Regions from separate parts of the Streptomyces sp. NPDC008313 genome, predicted to be linked through region 1. Evidence: riboswitches for the same ligand, from Rfam matches in the RefSeq annotation. Region 1 holds a riboswitch; each other region holds the start of a gene.
What was found. Region 1 has a riboswitch for cobalamin ahead of ACFY93_RS27590 (cobalamin biosynthesis protein). Riboswitches for the same ligand answer to the same signal wherever they lie in the genome.

Region 1 (3,264 bases):
GCCGCAGCAGGGCTTCGCCGCCCAGACCAGCGCCGCGACGGCCATCCTGGCCTCCTCGCACATCGGTTTCTCGCTCTCCACCACCCAGGTCTGCTCGGGCGCCGTGATGGGCTCCGGCCTCGGCCGCAAGGGCGGCGTCGTCCGCTGGTCGACCGCGACCCGGATGTTCGTCGCCTGGGGCCTGACCCTGCCGGCCGCCGGCCTGGTCGGCGCGGGCGCGGAGTTCCTCACCAAGCAGGGCACCTGGGGCATCGTCCTCACCGGCACGCTGCTGGTGGCCGGGTCCGGCGCCATCTGGGTCCTGTCCCGCCGCCGCCCGGTCACCGTCGACAACGTCAACGACCGCGACGACGAGCCCGCCGGCGTCGTCACCACCGCGATCGCCGCCGTCACCCCGCCGCCCGCGGGCGTCGCGGCCGGCCCCGGCGCCGAAACGGCCGACGACGCGCTGAAGGCCACCATCCCCGCTCCGGGCCCCGGGCCCGCCGCCGAGCCCACCCGCCCGGCCACGGTGTAAGGAACGATCACCATGCACATCGACTGGGCAGCCCTCGGCTCCGTCTTCGGAGTCAGCCTCGTGGTCACCGTCGCCCTGGTGGGCTTCTTCACCCTGGGCATCATCGGCCTCACCAAGCGCGAGTCCGCCTCCGAAGGGGGCGGCGGCGCCGCCCTCGCGGTCACCGGCGCGTACGCCTGCTTCGCCGCCTGCGCGGCGGCGGTGGCGTACGGCATCTATCTGATCGTCGCCTGACGCCGGGTCATGGGCCGGGAAACCGGCCGTCGGCCGGTTCCCGGCCGTCGTGGGGTGCGGGACGGATCGACGTCCCGCACCCCACGCGCATGTGGGCCTTCGCACACTCTCCCCTCGCAGGTCAACAGCGAGTTGACGGGTGTTCTCGCCCCGTGGTGGACTGCCAACGCCATTACGGCGGCAGAAGAGGAAGCCGGTGCGAATCCGGCGCGGTCCCGCCACTGTCACCGGGGTAGTAAGCCCCCGGGAGCCAGGAACTCTCACCGCCGGTCTCGTCGAACCAGGGCGCGGACACCCTGAGTGAGGACCTATAGCCATGCGCGGCTGCCCGCTGCCGGTCTTGCCCAGCAGTACCTCGTGTACACGGATTCCGGCTCCCTCCACGGCCGGCTGACCGCATGCGTGCCGATCGCGTCTTCGCGTACGGCGCCACCGCCGGACTCCTCGGCGACCTGCTCCTCGGCGATCCCCGCCGCGGGCATCCGGTCGCCGCGTTCGGGCGGGCCGCCGGCGCCGTGGAACGGGCGCTGTGGCGCGACCACCGGGGGTGGGGCGCGCTGCACACCCTCGTGTGCGCCGGTGGCGCCGTCGGTGCCGCGGCCGTCGCCGCCCGCCGCGCCCGCCGGTCCCCCGCCGCCTCCGTCGCGCTGACCGCCGCCGCCACCTGGTCCGTCGTCGGCGGCACCTCACTGGCCCGCGAGGCCACGGCGATCGGCGACGCGCTGACCGCGGGCCGGGTCGACGCCGCCCGTGAGCGCCTGCCCCATCTGTGCGGACGCGACCCGCAGGCGCTGGACGCGGACGGCATCGCCCGGGCCGTGGTCGAGTCCGTCGCCGAGAACACCTCCGACGCCGTCGTGGGCGCACTGGTGTGGGGCGCCGTCGCCGGGGTGCCCGGACTGGCCGGCTTCCGCGCCGTGAACACCCTGGACGCCATGGTCGGACACAAATCCGCCCGCTACCGGCGCTACGGCTGGGCCTCGGCCCGCCTCGACGACGTCGCCGGGTGGCCCGGCGCCCGCCTCACCGCGGCCCTCGCCGTCCTCGCCGGCGACGACCCGCGCGGCGCCGTGCGCGCCTGGCGCGCGGACGCCTCCCGGCACCCGAGCCCCAACGCCGGTCCCGTCGAGGCCGCCTTCGCCGGCGCCCTCGGCGTACGGCTCGGCGGCACCCTCTCGTACGGAGGCCGGGTCGAGCACCGCCCCGTGCTCAACGGCGGCGGACGCCCCGTGGAGGCGAAGGACATCGAGCGGGCCGTACGGCTGTCCCGCCGGGTGGGCCTGCTGGCCCTCGGCGCGAGCGTCGCCGGACGCCTGCTGGCAGGCAGCGGGCGCGCGCCGGGCCGTGGGCCGGGGAAACGGCGGGGGACGACGGCGCTGACGACGGGTACTGGAACGGGACGGGGAGGGACGGCATGAGCGGCGGACTGCTGGTCGCCGGTACGACATCCGACGCGGGAAAGAGCGTCGTCACGGCCGGGATCTGCCGGTGGCTGGTGCGGCAGGGGGTGAAGGTCGCCCCGTTCAAGGCGCAGAACATGTCGCTGAACTCGTTCGTCACCCGCGAGGGCGCGGAGATCGGGCGGGCGCAGGCCATGCAGGCGCAGGCGGCACGCGTCGAGCCGACGGCGCTGATGAACCCCGTCCTGCTCAAGCCGGGCAGCGACCGCAGCAGCCAGGTCGTGCTGATGGGCAGAGCCGTCGGCGAGCTGACCGCCCGCGGCTACCACGGAGGGCGTCAGGAGGCGCTGCTCGGCACGGTCCTGGAGTGCCTGGCCGAGTTGCGGGGCACGTATGACGCGGTGATCTGCGAGGGGGCCGGCAGTCCTGCCGAGATCAATCTGCGCCGCACCGACATCGTGAACATGGGCATCGCACGCAACGCGCGGCTGCCCGTGCTCGTCGTCGGCGACATCGACCGGGGTGGCGTGTTCGCCTCCTTCTTCGGCACCGTCGCGCTGCTGTCCCGGGAGGACCAGGAGCTGGTCGCGGGCTTCCTCGTCAACAAGTTCCGCGGTGACGTGTCCCTGCTGGAGCCCGGCCTCGACATGCTGCACGGCCTGACCGGACGCCGCACGTACGGCGTCCTGCCGTTCCGGCACGGCCTCGGCATCGACGAGGAGGACGGCCTGAGGGTGTCCCTGCGCGGGACGGTCAGGGAGTCCGGGACCGCGGCCCCGGCGGGCGAGGACATCCTGCGCGTCGCCGTCTGCGCCGTCCCGCTGATGTCCAACTTCACCGACGTCGACGCGCTGGCCGCCGAACCGGGCGTCGTCGTGCGGTTCGTGGACCGCCCCGAGGAACTCGCCGACGCCGACCTCGTCGTCGTCCCGGGCACCCGGGGCACGGTCAATGCCTTGGAATGGCTGCGCAGACGCGGCCTCGCGGACGCGATCTCCCGTCGGGCCGCCGAGGGCCGCCCCGTCCTCGGCATCTGCGGCGGTTACCAGCTCCTCGGCGAACACATCGACGACGAGGTCGAGTCGAGGGCGGGCTCCGTCGGCGGGCTCGGAC
Region 2 (3,264 bases), on a different contig from region 1:
CCGTCGACCCGAAGGCCGACACCGAGCGCTACGGCGCGGACTTCGAGGAGCACTACCGCCGCAAGTGGGTCTCCCCGCTCGCCGGCTGGCACAGCGACCTCACCCAGGCCGTCAATCCGCCCGACCTGTCGATCCTGCGGGCCGAGCGGACCCCGGAGTTCGGCGGCGACACCCAGTGGACGAACACGGTCGCCGCCTACGAGGCCCTCTCCGCCCCGCTGCGCGCACTCGTGGACGGGCTGACCGCCGAGCACGCCTTCTTCAGCGCGGTCCACCTGCGCCACTCCGACGAGCGCGACCGCGGCATCCTCAAGATCTACTGCGAGGACCCGCAGGTCGCGGTGCACCCCGTCGTCCGCGTCCACCCGGAGACCGGTGAGAAGGCCCTGTTCGTCAGCCCCGGCTCGACGACCCGTGTCACCGGATTCAGTGAACTGGAGAGCCGCCACCTGCTGGACCTGCTGTTCCAGCACCTCACCAGCGCCGAGTTCACCGTGCGCTTCCGCTGGGAGCCGGGCAGCATCGCGTTCTGGGACAACCGCAGCACGTGCCACTTCGCCCCCACCGACTTCGGCCACCTCGACACCGACCGCGTCATGCACCGCGTGACGGTCCTCGGCGAACCGGCGAAGGGACCGACCGGCTTCGTCTCGCAACGCGTCGAGGGCGAGCCGCTGCTGCCCTGGTAGCCGGGGGGGCGCGTTCAGTCCGCGCCGGGCGCGCAGTGGTCGAGAAGCGCCCCGGTGCGTGAATCCGTCAGCCGGTAGCGCACCACACGGCCGTCCTTCTCTCCCGCCACGATCCCCGCCGTGCGCAGCAGCCGCAGGGCCTGGGAGACGGCGGGGTCGTTCATCCCCGTCGCGATCGCGAGGTCCGAGACGGCGAGCGGACCCGCCCGGTGCAGGGCGAGCAGCAGCGCGAGGCGGTGCGGTTCGGCGAGGAGGGAGAAACGGTCGGCCCAGGTGCGTACGTGCCCGGGCTCACCGATGGCGGCGACGGCGTCACAGACCCGGTGGCCGTCGATGGAGCGGCGGTCGGCGCGCTCGGCGGGGACGAGGTGCATGGCGTCATCCTCGCAGCAGGGCGCCGGTCCGCGTCCACCACGGCCCGGCTTCCGCGTCCGCCACGGCCCGGCTTCCGCGTCCGCCACGGCCCGGCTTCCGCGGGGCCCTGCGGCCCGGCGGGAGCCGCGGGGCGGGCGGCGGCGCGGCCCGCCGGGCCGTCAGCTGCCCGGGTACCGCACGCCGTTCGGCGTTTCAAACCCGATGTGATCTTCGATACCTGCGCAGGTACGCAGCTTTGCAGCGGAGGGCGCGGGTGCCTACGGTTGGCGTTGCCGTGGTGTTCGGGAAGACCGGTGACGGCCTCTTCGATGTCGGAGGGGCCCAGGCCGGAGCGGCCCTCGCCACTGTGATCGGGCCTCGGGGCCAGGTCCGTACGCACGCGTCGGCACGCGCGCGTACGACGTGACCCGGGGCGCCCCGTTCCACTTCGGCCACTGGCCGCCTCACAGGCGGCCGGGAAGGCGGGACGGTGCGGACCCCCGTCAGCCAGGAGACCGGCCACGGCATCTCACGAAGTGATCCACGAGGTGCTGGAGCGTGAACACCATGACCCTGCCCGACCATGTCTCCTTCCGCTGGCGGCGCGAGGACACCGTCCGGACCGCCGTACTGCTGGCGGTGATCGCCGCCCTCCACGTCGTCGCCTTCGGCGTGCTGTTCCTTCTGGTGGTGCCGGAGCACTACCAGGTCGGCTCCAAGGCGTTCGGTATCGGTCTGGGGGTGACCGCGTACACGCTGGGCATGCGGCACGCCTTCGACGCGGACCACATCGCCGCGATCGACAACACCACGCGCAAGCTGATGGCCGACGGCAAACGGCCGGTGTCGGTCGGCTTCTGGTTCGCGCTGGGGCACTCCAGCGTGGTGGTGGTGCTGGCCGCGCTCATCGCGGGCGGCACCCAGCTGGCCGGCCGGATCATGAACGAGGACTCCAGCACCCATCAGACGCTCGGCGTCATGGGCACCACCGTCTCCGGGTCCTTCCTCTACCTCATCGCCGCCCTCAACCTGGTGGCCCTGACCGGCATCCTGCGGGTCTTCCGGGCGATGCGCTCGGGCACGTACGACGAGGCCGAGCTCGAGTCGCACCTGGACTCGCGGGGCTTCATGAACCGGATCCTGGGGCGTTTCACCAAGTCCATCAGCCGCCCCGGCCAGATGTTCCCGCTCGGCTTCCTCTTCGGGCTCGGCTTCGACACCGCCACCGAGGTCACGCTGATGGTGATGGCGGGCAGCGGCGCGGCGGCCGGGATGCCCTGGTACGCGATCCTGTGCCTGCCGCTGCTGTTCGCGGCCGGGATGAGCCTGTTCGACACCCTGGACGGCACGTTCATGAACTTCGCCTACCAGTGGGCCTTCTCCAACCCCGTGCGCAAGGTCTTCTACAACCTCACGATCACCGGTCTGTCCATCGCCGTGGCCTTCGTCATCGGCACGATCGAACTGGTCGGGGTGCTCCACGAGAAGCTCGCCCTGAGCGACGCGGTCACCGGCTGGATCGCCGAACTCGACCTCAACAACGTCGGGTTCATCATCGTCGGGCTGTTCGTGGCCGTCTGGGCGGCCGCCCTCGCGTACTGGCGGCTCGCCAAGGTCGAGCAGCGGTGGGCGGTGCGTGCCGCCGACGGGAGCTGAGGCCGGCGGGCGGGCGGGGGCCGGCCCCGCACCGGCCGGCGGCGCCCGCTCCCCCGGCCGCCGGCCCGGTCCGTACGGGCTGGTCCCCCCGGGTGAACGCCGTGACCGGTGAGGGCGCGGGCGCGTTGAAGGGGGAGTGCGATCGCCCCCGCGACCGCACTCACCGAGTCAGAAGGAGAACGTGATGTCTCGCATCGCGAAGGCAGCCGTCGTCGCTGTCGGTACGGGTGCCGTCGTGCTCGGCGGGGCCGGTCTGGCCCTGGCGGACGCGGGTGCCGGGGCCGTGGCCGCCGGTTCCCCCGGAGTCCTGTCGGGCAACGTCGTCCAGGTCCCGATCCACGCCCCGATCAACGTGTGCGGCAACACCGTCAACATCGTCGGCGTGCTCGACCCGGCCTTCGGCAACACCTGCGTCAACGACGACGGTGACGACCGGCACGAGGCCCACCACGACAGCAAGAACCACGGCAAGCGCGGCCACTGACGGCCGTGGACACGAAGCGGCCCCCGGCGGTTCAGACCGCCGGGGGCCGCTTCGCGCGTGGACGAACGCCGTGGTCCGTCA
Region 3 (3,264 bases), on a different contig from region 1:
CCCCGGAGCCAGGAAGATTCGGTTGTCCGGACTCCGGCAGGACAAATGTCCCGGGTCGCCGCCCGCGAAAACCAGAGCATCCCAGGACCGCAGCATCTGAAGACCAGAGCATCCGAGGACCAGAGCATCAGGAGAACCATGCCCATCGACGCAGCCGAGGCCGTCGCCGCCGCACCCCGCGTCGCCGAGATCGCCTGGGACCACAAGGACGTCCAGCTCTACCACCTCGGCATCGGCGCGGGCCTGCCCGCGACCGGCCCGCGTGAGCTGCGCTACACCCTGGAGTCCCGGCTGCGCGTCCTGCCGAGTTTCGCGACCGTCGCGGGCGGCGGCGCTCCGGGTGTGACCGCCGCGCTCGCGAGGCCCGGGATCGACGTGGACCTCGCGCACGTCCTGCACGGCGGGCAGGGCCTCGTCCTGCACCGCCCGGTCCCGGTCACCGGCCGGGCCGCGGCCACCTCGCGGATCACGGCCGTGTACGACAAGGGCACGGCGGCGGTCCTCGTCATGCGCACCGAGGTCGCGGACGCCGAGGGACCGCTGTGGACCGACGAGGCCCACGTCTTCGTCCGGGGAGAGGGCGGCTGGGGCGGTGACCGCGGCCCGTCCGCGCGCCCCGAAGCACCGGCCGGGCCGCCCGTACGGACCGTGGAGCGGCACGTACGGGAGGACCAGGCGCTGCTCTACCGGCTCTCGGGCGACTGGAACCCGCTGCACGCCGACCCGGACTTCGCCCGGCGCGCCGGGTTCGGCCGGCCGGTCCTGCACGGCCTGTGCACGTACGGGATGACGCTCAAGGCCGTCGTCGACACGCTGCTGGACGGCGAGGTGGCGCGGGTGCGCGCGTACCGCACGCGGTTCGCCGGGGTCGTCGTCCCCGGCGAGACGCTGAGCGTACGGATGTGGCGTCCGGACTCCGCCGGGCGGGTCCGGGTGGCGGTGAGCGCGGCCGACCGCGACGACACGCCGGTGCTGGCCGACACGGTGGTCGAGCTCGGCTGATCATCGGGGGCGCGAGGTGCTTGTGCCGGGGCCGAGGCCGCCCGCCGCCGGTACTCGTGCCGGGGCCGCCCGCCACCGATGCTCATGCCGGGGCCGGGGCCGGGGCCGCCCGCCGCCGGTGCTCATCCGGTCCGGCGGGACGCACCGCCGGGCGATTCCTACGGGCCGGTACAGTGAGTGGGTCGTCCTCACACCCGTACGGGGGAAAGCCGGTGCGATTCCGGCGCTGACCCGCAACCGTGAACCGTCCTCCGGGACGGTCAGCCGGACCGCTCCGTACGGGGGTGAGCGGCTCGCGTCACCGGCAGTCCGCCGGTGGCCGGCACCGTCGAGGAATACGGGGCCGGAGCCGCCCGGTGCCCGAGGGTGCCCGTGCTGCCCGGCTCCCCCGCAGGGAGAGGCACCCGCCGATCATGAACGTTCGCCGCAGCGCAGCGGTACTGGCCGCCACCGCCGTGATCGGCGCGGCCGTCGCGCCCGCCGCCCACGCCGACGACGCGTCCCCGTCTCCCTCCACGGCGCTCCCGTCCGGCCTGTACGGCACGGGTGATCCCACCTACGACGGTGTCTGGCGGCAGTCGCTCGCGCTGCTCGCCCAGGACACGATGGGCGTGAACCCCGCCGCGAAGGCCGTGGACTGGCTGACGGGGCAGCAGTGCGAGAGCGGGGCCTTCGCGCCGTACCGCGCGGACGCGTCGGCGAAGTGCGACGCGAAGACGATGGTCGACACGAACAGCACCGCCGCCGCCGTCCAGGCCCTCGAAGCGCTCGGCGGCCACGACTCCGTGACCGGCGCGGCCGTGAAGTGGCTGAAGTCCGTGCAGAACAAGGACGGCGGCTGGGGCTACACCCCGGGCGGCGCCAGCGACACGAACTCGACGGCCGTGGTCATCGGGGCCCTGGTGGCCGCCGGCACGGACCCGGAGGACGTGCCGTCGAAGGACGACAAGACCCCGTACGACGCCCTGCTGGCCCTCACCGTCCCCTGCGACGAGGACGGCGGCGGCGCGTTCGCCTTCCAGCCCGACAAGAAGGGCAAGGTCGCCGCCAACGCGGACGCCACGGCTGCGGGCGTGTCCGGCAGCCTCGGCAAGGGGCTGGCGCCCGGGGCCGGGAAGGCGGGCGCGGCGGCCCAGGGATCCGAGTGCTCCGACGGCGACTCGTTCACACCCCGGATCGCGGCCGGCAACGGCGCGCGGTACCTCGCCGACGCCCTCGCCGAGGACGGCCGTCTGACGACCCCCCTCGCCGGCGCGAAGGTGGACCAGCCCGACTACGGCAACACGGCGGACGCCGTCGTGGCCCTGGCCGCCGCCGGTTTCGTGTCCGAGACGAAGAAGCCGCTGGCCTGGCTGGAGAAGAACTCCGCGAGCTGGGCCGAGAAGTCCGGTCCCGCCGCCTACGCGCAGCTGATCTTCGCGGCGCGCGCCGCGGGCGCCGACCCGCGTGACTTCGGCGGCGCGGACCTGGTCGAGCAGCTGAACGCGACCGGTCCGGCGCCCGCGGCGGCCGGCTCGGCCGCCACGCCCTCGGGCGACGAGAAGAAGAAGGACGAGAAGGACGAGAAGGACGACGACGGCGGCATGGGCGTCTGGTGGTTCGTCGGCGTCTGCCTGGTCGCCGGGATCGGCATCGGCTTCCTGATCTCCGGCCGCAACAGGAAGAACCGGCCGTGACCCGCGTCCGCGGCGGACGGGGCGGCCTCCCGGGCACCGCTCTCGCCCTGGCCGCCCTGCTGCTCCTCCTCGCGTGCGCCGGGCAGGCGCGGGCGGCCGGCTACCGCTACTGGTCGTTCTGGGACCTCGACGGCGGCAGCTGGACGTACGCCACGCAGGGCCCGTCGCTCACCCGGCCGTCCGACGGGGACGTGCAGGGCTTCCGCTTCTCGGTGAGCGAGAACTCGCAGGACGCGTCGAAGCCCCGCGGCAACGCCGACTTCGCGTCCGTCTGCGGGGACACCGAGCCGCGCGACGGCCGCAAGCGGGTGGCGCTCGTCCTGGACTTCGGCACGGCGGCGGACGCCCCGGGCGGCGAGACCCCGCCGCCCGCGCGCACCGCCTGCGCGAGCGTCGGTCCGGACGCGACGACCGCGGAGGCCCTCGCCTCCGTGGCGAAGCCCCTGCGCTACGACACCAACGCCCTGCTGTGCGCGATCGCGGGCTACCCGAGGACCGGCTGCGGCGAACAGGTCTCCGGTTCCGGACGGAAGGCGCCCTCCGGGGCGAAGGGGTCCTCGGCCCCCGCGGCGTCCGCGAGCGACGA

Region 2: it holds a riboswitch for cobalamin, as region 1 does, so the genes downstream of both, ACFY93_RS09215 (HoxN/HupN/NixA family nickel/cobalt transporter) here and ACFY93_RS27590 (cobalamin biosynthesis protein) in region 1, are expected to answer to the same signal.
Region 3: it holds a riboswitch for cobalamin, as region 1 does, so the genes downstream of both, ACFY93_RS29500 (prenyltransferase/squalene oxidase repeat-containing protein) here and ACFY93_RS27590 (cobalamin biosynthesis protein) in region 1, are expected to answer to the same signal.

Annotation. Positions count from the first base shown of each region.
Region 1 covers NZ_JBIBFR010000024.1:64,850-68,113, reverse strand. Annotated here, with positions in the region: gene ACFY93_RS27600 (inorganic phosphate transporter) at 1-517, shown strand, start outside; gene ACFY93_RS27595 (hypothetical protein) at 530-751, shown strand; cobalamin riboswitch at 890-1,032, shown strand; gene ACFY93_RS27590 (cobalamin biosynthesis protein) at 1,150-2,169, shown strand; gene ACFY93_RS27585 (cobyric acid synthase) at 2,166-3,264, shown strand, end outside.
Region 2 covers NZ_JBIBFR010000005.1:207,004-210,267, forward strand. Annotated here, with positions in the region: gene ACFY93_RS09205 (TauD/TfdA family dioxygenase) at 1-689, shown strand, start outside; gene ACFY93_RS09210 (metalloregulator ArsR/SmtB family transcription factor) at 704-1,063, opposite strand; cobalamin riboswitch at 1,323-1,582, shown strand; gene ACFY93_RS09215 (HoxN/HupN/NixA family nickel/cobalt transporter) at 1,611-2,699, shown strand; gene ACFY93_RS09220 (chaplin family protein) at 2,884-3,183, shown strand; gene ACFY93_RS09225 (hypothetical protein) at 3,262-3,264, opposite strand, start outside.
Region 3 covers NZ_JBIBFR010000028.1:5,015-8,278, forward strand. Annotated here, with positions in the region: gene ACFY93_RS29495 (MaoC/PaaZ C-terminal domain-containing protein) at 139-1,002, shown strand; cobalamin riboswitch at 1,158-1,295, shown strand; gene ACFY93_RS29500 (prenyltransferase/squalene oxidase repeat-containing protein) at 1,416-2,678, shown strand; gene ACFY93_RS29505 (SCO2322 family protein) at 2,675-3,264, shown strand, end outside.